3 regions of the Corynebacterium sp. P4-C1 genome follow, and region 3 is predicted to be linked to each of the others. Evidence: predicted binding sites of a transcription regulator. Region 3 holds the regulator's gene; each other region holds the start of a gene.
What was found. The regulator LexA, encoded in region 3, represses DNA repair genes until DNA is damaged. The targets are predictions, from matches to a motif close to CGAACANNTGTTCG.

Region 1 (5,995 bases), 210 kb from region 3:
GAAGGTTCGCTTTGCCGGGTGTCCGCCGGTGCGGCGAGTAGCAGCCGGAATGACCTTGTACAGCAGGTCGACCAAACGTCCGGAACGGTCGAAAGGCTCCTTCTCCCGCTCAGCGAGGACAGCTGAGGCGATCTTTCCCGCGAAGCGCTCGTCGCCGTAGGTCTTCAGCACACGAGCCAGGTCCCCGTGGCTGTAGGTGTTCAGGACATCCGCGGCAGTCATGCCCGAGCTCGGATCCATGCGCATATCCAGTGGCGCGTCGACGCGGTAAGCAAAGCCGCGCTCCTCCTGGTCAAGCTGCATCGAGGACACCCCGAGATCAAAAAAGGCGCCCGCCAACCCTGTTTCGCGGACGCGCTCGAACACTGGGTGCGCATTAGCTTGCAATTCTTCAGCCAGGCAGTCGAAGCGGCCCCGCACTGAGACGAACCTCCCGCCGAACCGCTCCAGACGCTGCGTCGCTTTCTCCAGCGCCGCCGCGTCACGGTCGATACCAATTACGGTGACGCGCGGGAACTCAGAAAGGAAGTACTCCGTGTGCCCGCCAGCCCCCAACGTGCCGTCGACAATCACGGCGTCGTCGGCGAACTTCTCCACCGCCGGGCGTAGAAGATCCCCCATGCGGTCGCGCATGACCGGGACGTGGCCGTGGTTGGCATCGATGCCAAAATCCATGTCGGATTCCTTCGACGTGTGATGTGCCACCCTGGTCCACCCCCCTTGGTTGCGCCTGATGTGTCGTGCTTTGATTTAGGTCTGGGTTAGTTCCGGATTAAGTCCGGTTTTTGTCTGACTGCACTTGTATCCACGGGGAACGTGCAGGGCCCTGCTCGGGGCGGTCATTCTGATATCGGGGAAGTACACCAGAACGACTCGCGCCCCGAACAGAGTCCGTGCACGCTCTCCGTCCGCCCGCTTAAAGCAGACCCGAGAGAATGTCGTCCTCGTCGGCCGCCGAGAAAGCGGCCTCGGTATTTTCTTGGTATTTCTGCCAGGACTCGGCGTCCCAAATTTCCAAGAAATCCACTGAACCGATGACCACGCACTCCTTCGAAAGGTTCGCGTAATCACGGTGCGCCGGCGACAACGTGATGCGACCAGAACCGTCGAGCGTCTGTTCATCCGCACTTGCCGCCAAGTTTCGGATGAAGGCACGCGCCTTCGGGTTCGTGCGGGAAACCGCGGCCGCCTTACGTGCGCGAGCCGCGAATTCCTCGCGGGGATAGACCGCCAACGAGTGGTCCTGCCCCTTGGTCACCATCAGCCCGTCCGCCAGCCCCTCGCGGAACTTGGCGGGCAACGTCAGGCGCCCCTTGTCGTCCAGCTTGGGGGTATAGGTGCCCAGAAACATCCGGCGCCCTACCTTCCTTCGCTCGACGACTCCGGCTGTGAATTTTTGTCAGATCCGACCCGGCATCGTCACACCGGCCCTTCACTGTCCCCCACTTTAACCCACTCTCCCCCACAATCGCCACATTGGAACACAAAATTCTTTTCTTGTGTCATAAATATACAGTTCAGAGCACTATTCACGCGTGGCGGACCCACCCGTCCCCACGTCCAGCATCCTGCCCCAAAACCACCACAAGAGCATTCTGGTCACTTTGAGTCACTCCACCACCATGAATGGAGACGCCATTTCCCCAGGAAAATCTGAAGCTTAGAGCAACTTTCCGCTCCAGTGGGTGAAAGTGGGGACCCGTGGTGGGGCGAAGTGGGCACACGGAAAATCCCCCTCACGTTTCCATGAGGGGGATAGAAGAAGCCGCCTAGAAGCCGGTGGATCCCGGAGACCTACTGGCCTTCGAAGCGCCGGCGAAAATTATCTTCCATTCGCGAGCTGACACCGTCACGGCGCAACTGCGGGCCGGCATTTTGCACACGCCTCGGCGCAACATCCTCAGCCGGGGCACGCAAGCCCCAAACACCGCCAATGAACATGACCACAAACCCGAGAATGCTCAGCGCAACGAACCAGAGGCTCTCCGCCGCCAACGCCACGCCGGAAATAAGCAGCACAAGGCCGAGCACGATCAGGGCCACAGCCCGCATTGTCGGGCGGAACCCCCCGCCGGACGATCCACGATCGGAAACGGAACTCACAGACGACCCGAATTTCGGGTCATCGGCCATCAGCGACTCCTCGATCTCGCGGAGCAACTTCTGTTCCTGCTCAGATAAAGCCACTTTCACTCCCAGCCTGATTTGGTCGCTGTCTTCTCTGAACTACAACGCTTGAGCGTCTTGTTTAGTTCCTTCCATCATACCGCCCATGCTTCCGGGCAGGACAGCCCCCAAACGACTAAGCAGCGGTCATACCGTCTTCCTCCCCCGCGATCTCCCCGTAAAAACTAGAGGCGAGATCCAGCAGGCGCTCCGCTTCCTCGCGGCGGGGACGGAGTTCAATTCCGGACGCAACCCTCCCCCTCAGCCGCGAGAAACCAGAAAAGGTATCCGCCCAGTACTTTCCCCTCGGGCCGGTCAGGGCCAACTTGTCCCACGCACTCGTGGGGAGACGCTTGCGCTTGGCCACTACCGGCGACTGCGCGGCGGCCGCCCCCGCCGTCCTCAGCGCGGCACGGTAGGCACTTTCCAGGGCAAGGTCCGGCGTCCCCGCGGCGAGCTGATCGTGCGCATCATTGAGATGCGCATGCGCCGAGCTAAGGAACTCATCATGCCGCGATGGCGCGGGCGTGGCCCCGTACACAGCACCGGTCGTTGCAGAAATCACGCTGGACACGTCATCCTCCTCGCTCGAAACTCACCGCCGTGGTTGCTTTTGTGAAATTCACATTAGAAAGCGGGTCCGACACAGCATCACGCGATTCGCACACATTTTCGAACCATTGCCGGAAATGCCCCTCTTCGTCCCTCCCATCCTGCATGGATTCAATTTGAAGCCTGTGGATAACCCGAACCGGCAACGGCTACGCACGGCTCGTGGTTCGATGGAGTTCGTGTCCGTTACTATCCGCGAGCTATCCCCGCACGAGTTCTCCGCCATGGCCCCAGACTTGGTCGACCTGTACATAGAGGCGATGCGTTATCCCGTGCGCATCCGTGATGAGCGGGTGGCTGTGTGGCGCCGCGACTCCGTGGAGCACGACTTCACCGCCACTGCCGCTTTCGACAACGGAGCACTCGCGGGAATCGCTTACGGCTTCCGCGGATCCACGCGCCGGTGGTGGGATCAGCAGCTGCGCCGGGGACTGGTCGAAAACCACGCCATGACACCGCGCATGCTCGAAGTAGTGGAGAGCTATTTCGAGCTCGCCGAAGTCCATGTGTCCCCCGGCATGCAGTGCCGTGGCCTCGGGCGCGCGCTCATCCACCGGCTTCTGGAGCAAGCTCGGCAGCCGTACGTCCTCCTCTCCACGCCGGAAGTTCCGCAAGAGAACAACGCCGCCTTCGGCCTCTACCGCTCGCTCGGATTCAAAGACATTCTCCGGGGCTTCACATACACGGGCGACCCACGCCCCTTCGCCGTGCTCGGCCGGACATTGCCGCTGCCTTCAGCCGCCCCGGTAGAGTGAGCGGTATTCGTCCACCCCGCGGTTAGAAGGAGCCACGACCTTTGAGCGAGCGCACGACTCACATTGCGGTAACTGATGTCCCGCAGGAAGTGGAGAAAGAACTGCGGCGATTCTTCACGGACAACGCGGCGCGCATCACCGAAATCGGCGGACCGGTCGCAGAATCGCTCGGGCACTTGCGTGATTTCGTGCTCGGCGGGGGCAAACGAATCCGTCCGACGTACGGGTGGGTGGGCTACGCTGCGACGGTCGATCCCAAAAACACGGACGAAGATCCGGTTGCTGTCCTCCGCGCGGTGAGCGCCCTCGAGCTGATCCAAGCGTGCGCGTTGATTCACGACGACATCATCGATGCCTCCGACACCCGGCGCGGCAAGCCGACTGTGCACCGGGCAATTGCCGCGAAGCACGCGCAGCGCGGCTGGCACGGAGACTCGAACATCTACGGAGAGAATGTCGCCATTCTCATCGGGGATCTTGCCCTCGCGTGGGCTGACGATATGTGGCGTTATTCCGGTGTGAGCGATGAGGCCCTCCAGCGCGCCGCCGAGCCCTGGCGCGGAATGCGCTCGGAGGTCATTGGCGGGCAGATCCTCGACATCGCGCTCGAAGCCTCCGGCAGCGAAAGTGCCGAGCAGGCGGATTCGGTCAACCGTTTCAAGACGGCCGCGTACACGGTGGAGCGTCCGCTGCACCTCGGCGCTGCGATCGCGGGGGCCGACGAGCGGACGATTGACGCCCTGCGCGGCTACGGGCGCGACATCGGCATTGCGTTCCAGCTCCGGGATGATTTGCTGGGTGTGTTCGGCGACCCTGCGGTCACCGGCAAGCCGGCAGGCGACGATCTGCGGGAGGGCAAGCGCACGGTGCTCTACGCACTGGCGCTTGAAGCGGCGGATGCCACTGACCCGTCCGCGGCGGAGAAGCTGCGGGCCGGCATCGGTTCCGCCACGGACCCAGCGGACATCGCCGAACTTGCGCGCATCATCGAGTCCACCGGCGCCGTGGACGTCACGGAGGAACGCATCACCCGTCTCACCGAGTCGGGCCTGAAGCACCTCGAGGAGGCCGCTATCACTGACGAGGCAGTGGAGACGCTGACAGCTCTAGCGATCAAGTCGACCTCTCGCCGCAAATAAGAAGCACCTGCCCGATGACTGCACGACTTTCCCCGACAACCGCGCTGCGGCTTGGCGCCGTTGGTGCCGCGCTGCTCATGGTGGGCTCCTTCGGAGCGGGCGCGACGCGGAACCGAGGTGGCGTACTCGCCTATTTCGGCCTTGAATTCCTGAGCTACGGGCATGCCCGCGGCCTGCTCGACGTCGCGCTCATCGCCGGTCTTTTGCTCCTGGTCGCCGGCTGGGTTGGCGCGGGACGCTACGTGGTGGACGGCCGCGGTGAGACCGGCCCGCGCGACAGGCTGGGCTATGCTCGTGCGTCACTCTGGTCGGCGACTGCCCCGCTGCTGCTGGCGGCTCCGCTGATGTCGCGCGACGTGTACTCCTACCTCATGCAGGGAGCGATGGTGCGCGACGGATTCGACCCGTACTCCGAAGGTGCCGCGGTCAATCCCGGCCCGTACCTGCTGGAGGTCTCCCACGACTGGCGCAACACCACCACCCCGTACGGCCCATTCCACCTGTGGATCGGAAACGCGGTCACCAGCTTTGTCGGCGAGAACGTCATGGCCGGGATCATCTGCTACAAGTTCATTTCTCTGGCCGGCTTCGCCGCCATCGCGTGGTCAATTCCCCGGATCGCGCAACGCCTCGGTGGTGATCCCGCCCTCGCTTTGTGGTTGGGCGTGGCTAATCCGGTCATGCTCATCCACATGGTCGCCGGCATGCACAACGAGTCGGTGATGGTCGGTCTTGTCAGTCTCGGCCTAGTGGCGTGCCTGTCGCGCCGCTTCCTGCTGGGAACGGTGCTCGTCGGTGTCGCTGTTTCACTCAAGGCGACGGCCGCGGTCACGTTGCCGTTCATCGTGTGGATGGTGCTCCACCACTACGCACCGGAGGGGTCACGGCCTGCCCGCCGCGTCGGAGTCTTCCTCGCCGGCGGTGCTTCGGTGGTGGCTGTGTCGGTCGCCGCCGTCGCTGCCGTGACCGTGGGTTCGGGTACCTCCTGGGGGTGGCTGGAGGAAATTTCCGGCAACTCCAAGGTGGTCAACCCGCTCTCTGGGGCGACACTCGCGGCGGAGGCGGTCACGCCGTTCATTCAGCTTTTCGACGAAGAATTCCCCTATAACACCGTCCTAGGCGTCACCCGCACGGTCGGGTCGGTGCTGATGCTGGCGGGTCTCGTGCTGGTTTGGTGGACGTTCCGCCAGAACGACCGCCGGAACGTCATGGGCATGGCGCTGGCCTACATGGTCGCGTTCGTCTGCAATGCGGTGACGCTGCCGTGGTACTTCGCGTCCGCGCTGTCAGTGGCGGGCACGTTCAGCCCACCGAGGTGGCTGA
Region 2 (5,995 bases), 790 kb from region 3:
GACCGTGCAGGCGGTTGTGCAGCGGATGAGGTTATCGCGAGAGGGGCGGTTGAATCCTTCGCCGCTAATGTCTGACGAGCCGCGCCACTTGAGGTCCATCGCCTGAATGAGGTCCTTGCCGAAGATGATCGAGAACACTACATAAAACGCCCCGAATGCGTGGAAGAAATTCGCGTAATTCATCTCCGCCACGCTCCAGAACGTGTAGACGAGCAACGCGAAGTCGATGAGGGGCGTCGTGGCTAAGAGCGCGATTCCCGCTTTCGGGAGCTTGAGCGCGTAGCGCAGAATCATCCCGCCGAACAGGCAGAGCCAGAACGCGATCTCCGCGAGAATGATGGCAAGGATCATGTCTTCGACCATACGCGCCTCGTGGATATCGAAATTCCTTTAGCGTGGGTAGGGCAACCGATTTGAAAAAGGAGAGATTATGTTCACCCGTTCCCGTGAAGATGTCGAGACTGTTGAGTGGGGTGGCGGCACCTCCGAGCGCCTGCTGACCGCAAAGGACAATATGGGCTACGCCGTTGCTCACACCGTCGTCCGTGCCGGCACCGAGTCCAAGCTGCAGTACCGCAACCACCTCGAGGCCTGCTACTGCATCGGCGGCTCCGGCGAGGTCGAGGACACCGAGGGCAATGTGTACCCGATCACCCCGGGCACCATTTACGTTCTCGACGAGCACGACGCCCACTACCTGCGCGGCGGCAAGGACGAGGACCTGATCCTAGTCTCCGTGTTCAACCCGGCGATCACCGGTGATGAGAAGCACACCCTGTCCGAAGACGGATTCAGCAGCTACTAAGTCTGTCTCCTAAGAGATAAGCTGGGGCAGTGACTGCCGACAGAATCCGCCGCGCCGTTCTCATCGTCGCGCTGCTCAACCTTGCTTATTTCTTCGTCGAGTTCTCGGCCGCTGTGGCCATCGGCTCGGCATCCCTGTTCGCGGATTCCGCGGACTTCCTCGAAGACACCGCGATCAACCTGCTGGTGTTCTTCGCTGTGGCGTGGCCAGCAGCCCGGCGCCGGACAGCTGGTTCGGTGCTGGCTGCCCTCATCCTCATCCCGGCGATCGCCGCGATCGTGACCGTCGTGCTCAAGATCATGAGCCCGGAGCCACCCTCGCCTGAGGGGCTGACCGGTGTGGCGCTCGGCGCGCTCGTGGTCAACCTGATCTGCGCTGTGATTTTGCTCCGCCTGCGCAACGAGGGGTCCTCGCTAGCCACCGGTGCGTGGCTCGCTGCGCGCAACGACGCGTTGGCCAACATCCTCATCATCGTCGCCGGCCTGCTCACCTTCGTGTGGGCGACTGCCTGGTTCGACATCATCGTCGGCGCGATCATCGCGATCGTGAACCTTTCCGCCGCCAAGGAAGTGTGGGAAGAGTCCCGCGAAGAGCACGACTCCGTCGAGGAAGCGTTCGCCGATATGGAGGAATGCTAGACCCTCACCGCATGAAGTGATGTAGGACACATATCCTCGATTTTGGGAGGGCAGATGTCCACCGTCACTGCACGAAAAAGAAATCCGGCTGGATCGGTCCCGGCCTGCTGATCAGCGCTTCATTCATTGGACCGGGAACTGTCACCACTGCCACGACTACAGGTGCGGACTTCGGGTTCGCGCTGGCGTGGGCCATCGTGTTCTCCATCATTGCGACGATTGTTCTCCAGGAGATGTCGGCCCGCCTGGGCTTGACGGGCGAGATGAGTACCGGCGAGGCCATGCGCGCGACCTTTCAATCGCCCGCAGCCAAAATCGCCATGATCGCCCTGATCGTCACAGCGATCGGCATCGGTGGCGCGGCCTATGCGGGTGGCGACACCACCGGCACGGCGCTAGCGCTCAGTGGTGTGACCGGCCTGCCCGTCCCTGTCCTGTCCGGCATTATCGCCGCTGTGATCGTCCTTGTCCTGCTCACTGGGAGCTACAAAATCATCGAGGCATTCATGTCGGTGCTGGTGGTCATCCTCATGGGCATTTTCCTTGTCACGGCAGTGGCGGTGAAGCCGGACATTGGCGCGATGCTCCACGGCATGTTCGTCCCCGGCATTCCCGGCGGTGCCGCAGTCACCGCGGTCGCCTTGGTGGGCACCACCGTTGTCTCGTACAACGTCTTTCTGCATTCCAATTTGGTGCGGGAGAAATGGGGGACTGAGCCTCAGAGCCTCGCGCTGAAGAAGGCCCGCGTCGACAATGCTGTCTCCATCACTGTGGGCGGAGTGATCACCCTCGCCATCCTCACCACCGCCGCGACAGTCATGTTCAGTCAGGGGCTGACCGCTGAATCCGCCGCGGATATGGCCGAGCCTTTGCGCCCCATGCTTGGCGACGCCGCACCCTGGGTCCTTGCTATCGGCCTTTTCGCCGCGGGCATGACCTCCGCAGTTGCCGGACCCCTTGGGGCGGCGTACGCCATTTGCGGTGTCATGGGCTGGACCAGCGACCTGAAAGACACAAAGTTCCGGGCCATTTACCTCACTGTCGTCATCGTCGGCGCCGTCATTGCGGTCACCGGCGTGAACCCGATCCAGGTGATCGTCCTCGCCCAGGCCGCCAACGGCAGCCTCCTGCCTGTTGTCGCTTTCTTTCTCCTCTACACCATGAACAACAAGAAGCTGCTCGGCGAGCATGCCAACGGGCTGGCCACGAATATCGCTGGCGGCCTGATCTTCCTGATCACGGTTGTGCTCGGCGGCTTGTCTCTGTTCGGCTTGTTTTAGGTGCGGTTCAGAAATCCGCAGGAACTCCGCAGTGCGGAGTCGGGGCGAGCTTGGGGTTCGGGCGCTAGGGGCATTAGGAGGCGCTAGAGAGGCTGGTGCCGATGGGCGCCCCGGAAAACCCCAGGAACTCCGCAGTGCGGAGTTTATCCACATGCTAAGTCGAAAACATGTTCTAGTGTGTCCGGGGCGTTGTGTATGGTCCGTTCAAAAGAATCAGACAACGGCAATGGGGGATGATGCTGGAAATGCGAGACGAAACTGAACTCGGGCACGGGGAGCTGGCGGAGGATATTGTTTACGCCTACCGGTCGATGATGCGTTCGAAGTCCGGGTTGTTAGAGATGATCGGGGAATTCGACCGCCGGGCTCTCGCGGAGAAATGCGGGTCCTCGAGCACTGCGACCTGGCTGATGCGCCGGTTGGGACTGTCGGAATCGTCGGCGCACGAGTACGTGCATGTGGCGCGGCAGTTGCAGAATTTTCCGTATCTGGCGGAGATGTTCGCGGCGGGGAACGTGAGCTACTCGGCGCTGCGGCTGGCTCTCAAATACCTTACCCCGGAAAATGAGGTCGAGGTTGTGGAAAAGGCTATGAAGCTGGGACACAACGGCTTGGCCTGCGCGCTGGCTGGGCGCGGGAAGAACAGCGCAGAAGGAGCCAAAAGAGACTTCTATCTCCGGGTGAAAAGGGACGAAGACGGGTGCCTGAGATTCTGGGGCAGGGTGAATCCTGTGGATGGGGAGAGCTTCTGCGCTGCTTTGAAGATCGGGCATCTGAGTTTCGCAGCTGGCAAGGAGGAGCTCAGTGGCATCGTCGGCGAAGACGGATACGTTGAGCAGGAAAAACTGGATGCACTCGTCCGGTCGAAGGAAGAGGAGGAAGAGAAAGTACAGGCGAAGAAAGACGTCTCGGGCTTCGGCTTGCCGACGGGGCGTGCGATGGTCCACGCGCTGATGGGCATGGTCAACATGGTCAGGTCGAAGCCGCGGAGTACGCTCCGCGCGCCGGGCGCGCAGGTCAGTGTGATGGCAACGCTGGATGGCCGGGCGTATCTACCCAATAATGCGGGTGCTGCGTCGAAGGGGCTGGAGAACCTCGTGGCGAATGCGCTCGTGCGCCTGGACACGGTGGATGACCGCGGAATGATCATCAACGCAGGCCGCTCGACGCGTTTGGCTACGGACGGTCAGATTCGGTCGCTACTGGCCATGTGGAGTGGGCAGTGCGCGATGCCGGGGTGCACGCACACGCGGTTCATGGAATTCCATCATATGGAGGAATGGGCCAACGGCGGGTTGACGGACATGGAGAACCTCATCCCGCTGTGCTCCGCGTGCCACTCGCTGGTCACTGAGGGCTACGCCCAGGTCACCCGCCACGGCGACGAGATCGTGTTCGACTTCGGGGATGGCAGCCGCTACGTGTCATACAACCACTCGTTGCCAGTCAGGAATGACCTTTACATGATGCCGGAGGTGGAGAAACGTGGATGCGCCGACAGCTTCGCGAGTTAGGGGCGGCCGCGGTCGACGGCGGCGACGACGCGCTCAACGTAGTCGCGCGGATCCTCGGCGTTCATGATGCCACGGACGATGGCCACGCCGTCGACGCCGGTGCGGGCGAGATCTTCGGCGTCGTCTGCGGTCACATCGCCAATGGCGACGACTGGGACACGGGAGGCCTCGACCAGGGCGGGGTAGCCCTCAAGCCCCAAGGGCGCGCGGCCGGAGTCCTTTGTCGGGGTATCGCGGAAAGGACCGGCACCGATGTAGTCGATGACGTCAGCGTAATCGTTGGCGGCCTGGACAAGCTCGAGGGTGCCTGTGGTCAAGCCGATGACGGCATCGGGGCCGAGAAGTTCACGGGCGATGCGCGGGTTCAGGTCGTCTTGGCCGATGTGGACTCCGGCGACGCCGTGGGGTTTAAGGGCGAGGGCGACGTCGACGCGGTCGTCGATAAGCACGCGCGCATCCGGGTTGACCTCGTGCACGGCGGTGACCACGGACAAGGCGAGATCGTGAAGGTCGCGGGCGCTGATGGGTTTGCTGCGCACCTGGATGATTCCGGCGCCGCCTTGGGCAGCCGCGCGGGCGGTCTCCACAATGTGGTCGGGCGCGCCAGCGCCGGTGACGAAGTAACAGCGGAGGTCCAGATCACTCATGTGCGCCATTGTAGAGAGGGGCTCGTGGTGTACGGTTTGTCTATTCACGTCCACTGGGAGAAGGGATGCCCACCATGAAGCTCCGGGCCTTGGCCGCCGCGGCGTTGAGCGCTCTAGCCGCGCTGACGGTGACGATCGCGCCGCAGGCTAACGCGCAGACCGATCCGAACTACCAGTGGCGCAACGACCCAGCGTCGAAGGTGTTGGCGGGCAAGCCTTTCGCGGGCAGCGTCCTGCACCGAGTGCCGGGCTCGTTCTTCGACGCGCAGCGTGCGAATCCGGGCGCGAAGAATGCGGCGTCGCGGGGGCGGGCGCTGTACGGCGCTGGTGCCCCGATCTACGTGGGCATGTACGGCATGTGCACGGTCGCGGCAGTGGGCACGGACAGCGCGGGACGACGCGTGGCGCTCACAGCGGGGCACTGCGGCAACATCGGTGATCAGGTGGTGTCGGCGGATTCCTTCGCGGCGGGCCCGACCGGCCGGATCGCGCGCAAGAACGGTGCCCTCGACTACGCGGTGATCGAGCTCGGCCCGCGTGCGGACCTGACGGCCAGCTACAACGGGACGACGATCCGCTCCACGGGCGGCGCGACGCGCACCGGCGACACGCTGTGCAAGAACGGCTACGCCTCGGGCGTGACCTGCGGGGTCAACTGGATCGCGGACGGCGCGCGCCAGCAGTCGCAGGTGTGCGCGATGGCGGGGGATTCGGGCGCGCCGCTCTACTCCGGCACCCGCCTGGTGGGGCTGGTCAACGGAAGCTCCATCCCGCGTTTCGCCAACCTGCAGTGCGTTAGCCCGCTCCAGGGGCCGGTTCATGCGCCGACTGTGTCGACGAATATCGATGCGATCATCGCGGACCTCAACACTGCGCCTGGAGTGGGCAACGGCTTCCGCCTCGCGGGCTAGGCCAACCGGCTGAGCACCTCGTCGTGCAGCAGGCCGTTGGTGGCTATGGCATCGCCGCCGTGGGGGCCGTCCTCGCCAGCCAGCGAGGTGAAGCGGCCGCCGGCCTCAGTTACGAGGACGGACAGGGCGGCCAAGTCCCACAGGGAAACTTCGGGCTCGGCGGCGATATCCACGGCGCCCTCAGCGACGAGGCAGTAGGA
Region 3 (5,995 bases):
GAGGGGGTGGGAGGCGGCGTCGACAAGCTCTGTTTCGAGCGTGCGGCGGACATCGTCAGTCAGCGTGGTGCCCGGTTCGTTGAGCTTAGTTGTGCGGCCGGATGATTCCGTCACGGTGGTGTTCGTGCGAACTGCGCCGTCCACAGGGACGGTGCGCAGCGGAATTCCCGCGGAACGGGCCAGCGCGGTGAAGGGGTCGTTGTCCGCGGCGGGAGCGATGGCGAGGGTGTCCTGGCCGGCTTTGAGCACGGCGTTGGAGACGTTGATGCCTTTCCCGCCCGGTTCGCGCGAGCTCTCGGAGACGCGGAGAACCCCGCCTGGGTCGAGTGAGTCGATGCACATTGTGGCGTCGATACTGGGGTTAGCGGTGAATGTGATAATCACTGGGCAATCCTTTTCGCTCCGCGGCGCGGCCGTGGGGGTGCTGGAGCGTTGGTGGACAGATGCCGGGGCGGGGGTGGTATGTGCGCCCCTTCATGTCCGATTATGCCCGTTTTGTGTGGTTAGCTCAAGAAAAACCACATGCGGCAAGCGTCACGGCGGCGCGGGAGGGCCGGTCCGGCTCAGTCCGCCTGGATGACATCGACTCCGAGTTCGGTGAGCTCGGTGACGAAAGACGGGGGAGCGTCGGTGTCCGTGACAACGACGTCGATGCTGTCGAGGGCGGCGAAACTCACCAGGTAGTCGCTTCCGAGCTTGGAGGAGTCGCACAGCACCACGACTTTCCGGGCGTTGGTCACCATGGCTGATTTCACGGCGGCTTCCTGCGCGTCGGCGGTGGACAGCCCGTGGTCGACGGTGAGGGCGTTGGTGCCCATGAAGGCGACGTCGGCACGCAAAAGCGCGAGCGTTCGGAGCGCGGTATCGCCGACGACGGCTTGCGTGATGGCGCGTACTGTGCCACCGAGAAGCTGGACATTGATTTCGCCCGTACTGGACAGGTCGACCGCGATGGGTAGTGAGTTGGTCACGAATGACAGCGACGCAGCGACGGGAACGTCTTTGATCATGCCCGCGAGCACGTTGATGGTCGTGCCGGAGTCAAGGAAGACGGAACCGCCCGAGGTGGGCAAGAATTGGAGCGCGGCTTTCGCGATGGCGGTCTTGGCTGTCGTCGCGGAGCGCAACCGGGCGTCGAGGGGAAGTTCCGTCGTCAGGTACGACTGGCTGGAAACAGCTCCGCCGTGAACGCGCTGCACGATGCCCTCGCGGTCGAGCACGGCGAGGTCGCGCCGAATGGTTTCGGCGGTGACGTCAAATTTCGTGGAGAGTTCGGTGACGTTGACGCGTCCCTCCACGGCGGTAAGGGACGCGATCTGACGGCGCCGTTCTTCGGCGTACATGGGCACTTCCTTCCGAGCCTCGGGCATGTGCGTGCGAGGCACTCATACACTTGCCCCATTATTCCTTTTAGGCTTGAAAAATCACGCCCGAGCGTGTCTGTCTGTGCCCGTTTCACCCCCGGAAGGGGAGGCTAGAGTTTGCGGAAAACGGAGACGACCAGGCCCATGATTTCCGCGTCGTCGCCCTTAATGGGGGCGAAGGCATCGTTATGGGGGAGGAGCCACACGCCGGAGGAGTCTTTGTGGAATTCCTTGACGGTCGCCTCACCGTCGATAAGCGCGGCGACGAACTGGCCCTCCTCAGCGACGGGCTGTGTGCGGACCGCGACCCAGTCCCCGTCGAGGATGCCGGCGTCCCGCATCGACTCCCCGACAACCTGGAGCAAGTAGAGGTCCCCGTCACCGACGAGCTCTTCCGGGAGAGGGAAGTACTCGGAGACGTTCTCCTCCGCGAGGATCGGGTTCCCGGCGGCGATTTGGCCCAGCACCGGGATGTAGCGGGGCGCCGCCGCGTCCTCTGGCGTCGGGCTGGCCTTGCGGTTTTTGCGTGATCCGGACTCGGGCAAGTGGCGAAGATCGACCGCGCGGGGCTTGTTCGGGTCCCTGCGCAAAAAGCCCTTCTTTTCGAGCTCCTTGAGCTGGTACGCCACCGACGACGTCGACTGCAAGCCGGCAGCATCCCCGATCTCGCGGATGCTCGGCGGATAGCCGCGCAGCACTACCGCGTCCTGGATGACCTCGAGAATGCGGCGCTGACGTTCAGTCAACGACTTCAGGTCCGGCTTCTTGTCTTCTCGCTTCGGCATTGGGTGCGTCCTCTTTTCTCTCCATGGTGATCGTCCGTTGGGGTGGGGGTGAAACCCTTCATCAACTTGGACGACGCTGCCCGGCGTTCGGTTCCCTTGACTCTTGTTTACCACGAATGAGCAAATTTGTTCGAAATATTCGGAGCACGCCTAGACAAATTTTGGCCGCCTTGCTATAAATCGAACATAGAAGCTATCGAACACTTAATCGAACACATTCTAGGACGTGGTTGAAGCGTCTCTTAGAATCGCAGTCGAACAACAGAAAGGAACTCTCATGACTATCTCTATCGCACGTTCTAGCAGCGCCGACTCCTCCTCGATGAAACCCGCATCTCGTGTGCAGCCGGCTGATGTCTGGGACCTTGACCGGCGTTCGAGCGCGCTCCGGAACCGTCCCACCGTTCGAACCTTGGGGCCGGATAATCGAAAATATGAGCACCGCGACGCGCCGGACAGGGTTGAGTTCGGTGGCAACGCTGATTCGTTCGAATCCCGGCGCGAGACCGCCGGTGCGACTGTCCTTGGCGCGCTTTTCGGCGTGGCACTGATCGTCGGTTCGGCATTCGGCGGGGCGTTCTCCGGCGGGGACGCCGGGTTCGTCTCCGACAACGCCGGCACCCAGATGGCGGCCGTGTCCCAGCACTAAAGAAAGCATGTGCGCGGACCCGTCCCGCACTAAGCCGACCATGGGGGAGGGCGTATGCATTCCGCGTCCTGTCGGCGCGTCTTGGCGGCGGATCTGGGGAGTAAGATCTTAAGCCGTGCACTGTCCTTTCTGCCAGAACGATAGCTCCCGTGTCTCCGACTCCCGTCTCGTCGAGGGGGGCGCAGCCATTCGCCGCCGCCGCGAGTGTACGGAGTGCGGCGGACGCTTCACCACCATGGAAAAAGCGGTCCTGACCGTGGTGAAGCGCAACGGGGTCAGCGAACCCTTCGACCGCGACAAACTCATCGTCGGTGTGCGCCGCGCATGCCAAGGCCGAGATGTGTCCGATGATGCGTTGAAGCGCCTCGCACAAGAGGTCGAGGAGATCGTGCGCAGTCACGGCAGCTCACAGATCCCTTCCAACGAGATCGGCCTGGCCATCCTCGAGCCGCTGCGGGCGCTCGACGAGGTCGCCTATCTGCGCTTTGCGTCGGTGTACAAATCTTTCGAGAGCGCTGACGACTTCGAATCCGAAATCCGCCTCATGAGGCGCAAGGACCGCGGCATGGAGGAGCTGTAAGTCCACGGCATTAAGTGAGCACAGTGAGTGCGGCAAGTGATCGCGGGCTCCGCCCGGCGTCTTAGAGCTTGTCGATCATTTTCTCGATGCGCCGCGGGCTCACTGGCTTAGCGGTGCCCAGGCGCTGCGCGAACAGACTCACACGAAGCTCCTGAATACGCCAGAGGATGTCTTTGACCGCCCGTGATTTCGCGCGTTGGGCAGGCAGGCGCTTCAGCTTGGCGTCGAGCGTGCTCTTCACCTCGTCGACGACGGACTGACGGTCGGCGTCGCGGTCGGGGTCGAGATTCATGTCCTCGAGGCGCACCTGGATGGCGGACATGTACCGCGGGAGGTGCTGGAGATTCTCCATGCCGTGGACTGTGATGGCGTTCTTGGGCAGGAGAAACGCCATTTGCTGTCGGATGTCGTCGATGGCGGGGCCCGACCAGTTCTCCAGTTCGGCGGCGATGTTGATGTATTCAACGACTCCGCCGGAAATTCCGACGACGGACCGCCGGACGACCCCGGGAACCTGGGGTTTCACGGCGTCGAGAAGCTTCTTGAATTCTGCGGGCGTGCGGACCGGGCCTCCGTTGGCCATCATGAGATCGCGGATCGCAGCCACGCGCGCATCTTCGACGAGTCCCGCCGCGCCACCGTGGGGATACTTATCGACGGCCACCCGCTGCCGCAACGGCAGCCCCTTCGTCATCTGTGCGGCGTTGACCGGGATGTGGCGCATGAGCATGGCCAAGGTGGCCGTCATCATGGAGGCGTCGGCGGCGGCTTTGGTGGGGAAGACCTTCACGCGGACACCGTCGGCGGTGGCCTCGAGTGCGGGGTAGGCATCGACGTGGTTGCCTTCGATCTCGGTGGTGACTGTCTCGGGCACGGCGCCGAGAGTGTCGTCGGTCCACTCGGCCACGGATCCGGATTCGGCTTTCTTAGTGGCTTTGGACACGGACGAGGTGATGTGGCCGGCCTGGCGCTTTTTTAGTGCGGCGAGGCTCTTGTCGTGGTCGATGATCTTGCCGCGCCGGTCGACAGCGGCGAACGTCATAGTCAGGTGAGCAGGCAGGGACTCGGATCGGAAGTCGGTCGCGTTGATGCCGTGGCCGCCCAAGGAGCGGAGGACTTCGGCGAGTTGCTCGGTGATGGGGGCTTCGAAAGGCAGCAGCTTGCCCATGGCGCGTTCGGCGAATTCCGGTGCTGGAACAACAGTCTTGCGCAGCGCCTTGGGCAGGGAGCGGATGAGCTCGGTGACGAGTTCTTCGCGCACGCCGGGCACGAGCCAGTCGAAATCGGTGTTCTCCAGTCCGGCCAGCAAGGGAACGGGAACGAGGACGGTAACACCGTCGAAGGGGTCTCCCGGTTCGAATTTGTACTGCAGGTCGTAGTTGATGGAACCTTGGCGCCATTTGTCGGGGAAGGCGGCTTCGGAGGAGTCGGGGGAGGCGTCGCTAAGCAGTGCCTCCGGGTCGAAGTCGAGGAAAGACGCGTCCTTCTGGCGCTTCTTCTTCCACCACGCGTCGAAGTGGCGGCCGGTGCCGATGTCGGCGGGGATGCGCTCGTCGTAGAACTCGAACAAGGTGTCCTCGTCGACGACGATGCCGCGGCGGCGGACTTTCTCCTCGACGGCGGCGGCTTCCTCGAGGAGTTCGGCGTTGTGCTTCAGGAAGGCGTGGTGGGCGTTCCATTCGCCGTCGATGAGCGCGTGTCGGATGAACAAGTCGCGGGCGGCTTCCATGTCGACGCGGTGGTAGGGCACCAGCCGGTCGGCGACGACGGTGACGCCGTAGAGCATCGACTTCTGGTGGACCATCGGCGCGGCGCGCTTTTGCGACCACACGGGTTCGGAATAGGTGTGCTTGAGCAGGTCGCGGGCGAGCTTTTCCACCCAGGAAGGGTCGATCGCGGCGGCATCGCGGGCCCACAGTCGGGACGTTTCGACGAGTTCGGCGGCCATGACGAATTCAGGCGGCTTCTTCGCCAGGGAGGAGCCGGGGAAGATCATGAAGCGCGTGCCGCGGGCACCCTTGAACTCTTTGGAGTTGCCGTCGCGGGCGCCGATATTGGACAGCAGACCCGTGAGCAGGGACTGGTGGATCGCGTTCGGATCGCGTTCGCCAGCGTCGGCATGACGCAGGTTGGTCCAGCCGAGTTGCTTTTCAGCGTCGCGGAGCTGGCGGACGAGGTCGAACCACTCCCGGATGCGCATGTAGTGCAGGAATTCTTTCTTCATGCGCTTGCGGAAGGCGTTGCCGGACAGTTCGTCGCGGGAGTCCTTGATGTAGTCCCAGAGGTTGAGCGAGGCGAGAAAGTCGGAGGTCTTGTCCTTGAACCGGGCGTGCGCTTGGTCGGCTTGCGCCTGGAATTCCAGGGGGCGTTCGCGGACGTCCTGGATGGTCATGGCGGCGACGATGACGGTGACGTCGGCGAGCACTCCGAGGCGGTCGGCCTCGACGAGCATGCGCGCCATGCGCGGATCGACGGGAATGCGGGCGATGTCGCGGCCGACTGGGGTGAGCACGGGCGCGCCGTGGTCCTCTTTGTCGGTGATGGCGCCGAGTTCGTGGAGGAGCAAGAGGCCGTCGCGCACGGCCTTCGCATCGGGCGGCTGCACGAAGGGGAAGTC

Region 1: QYR03_RS00335 (SAV_6107 family HEPN domain-containing protein) is a predicted target of LexA. The motif match lies at 2,828-2,841, and genes of this name have one in related genera.
Region 2: QYR03_RS05105 (HNH endonuclease signature motif containing protein) is a predicted target of LexA. The motif match lies at 2,884-2,897, and genes of this name have one in related genera.

What each region holds. Positions count from the first base shown of each region.
Region 1 is NZ_CP129966.1:68,922-74,916, reverse strand. Features, by position in the region: gene rsmH (16S rRNA (cytosine(1402)-N(4))-methyltransferase RsmH) at 1-675, opposite strand, end outside; gene mraZ (division/cell wall cluster transcriptional repressor MraZ) at 917-1,351, opposite strand; gene QYR03_RS00340 (DUF3040 domain-containing protein) at 1,795-2,187, opposite strand; gene QYR03_RS00335 (SAV_6107 family HEPN domain-containing protein) at 2,303-2,731, opposite strand; gene QYR03_RS00330 (N-acetyltransferase) at 2,958-3,533, shown strand; gene QYR03_RS00325 (polyprenyl synthetase family protein) at 3,575-4,672, shown strand; gene QYR03_RS00320 (alpha-(1->6)-mannopyranosyltransferase A) at 4,687-5,995, shown strand, end outside.
Region 2 is NZ_CP129966.1:1,068,317-1,074,311, reverse strand. Features, by position in the region: gene QYR03_RS05125 (hypothetical protein) at 1-351, opposite strand, end outside; gene QYR03_RS05120 (ectoine synthase) at 431-805, shown strand; gene QYR03_RS05115 (cation transporter) at 835-1,443, shown strand; gene QYR03_RS05110 (Nramp family divalent metal transporter) at 1,476-2,723, shown strand; gene QYR03_RS05105 (HNH endonuclease signature motif containing protein) at 2,969-4,237, shown strand; gene QYR03_RS05100 (thiamine phosphate synthase) at 4,234-4,884, opposite strand; gene QYR03_RS05095 (S1 family peptidase) at 4,959-5,795, shown strand; gene hisN (histidinol-phosphatase) at 5,792-5,995, opposite strand, start outside.
Region 3 is NZ_CP129966.1:281,586-287,580, forward strand. Features, by position in the region: gene QYR03_RS01310 (1-phosphofructokinase family hexose kinase) at 1-384, opposite strand, end outside; gene QYR03_RS01315 (DeoR/GlpR family DNA-binding transcription regulator) at 564-1,343, opposite strand; gene lexA (transcriptional repressor LexA) at 1,475-2,149, opposite strand; gene QYR03_RS01325 (hypothetical protein) at 2,427-2,798, shown strand; gene nrdR (transcriptional regulator NrdR) at 2,914-3,378, shown strand; gene hrpA (ATP-dependent RNA helicase HrpA) at 3,440-5,995, opposite strand, start outside.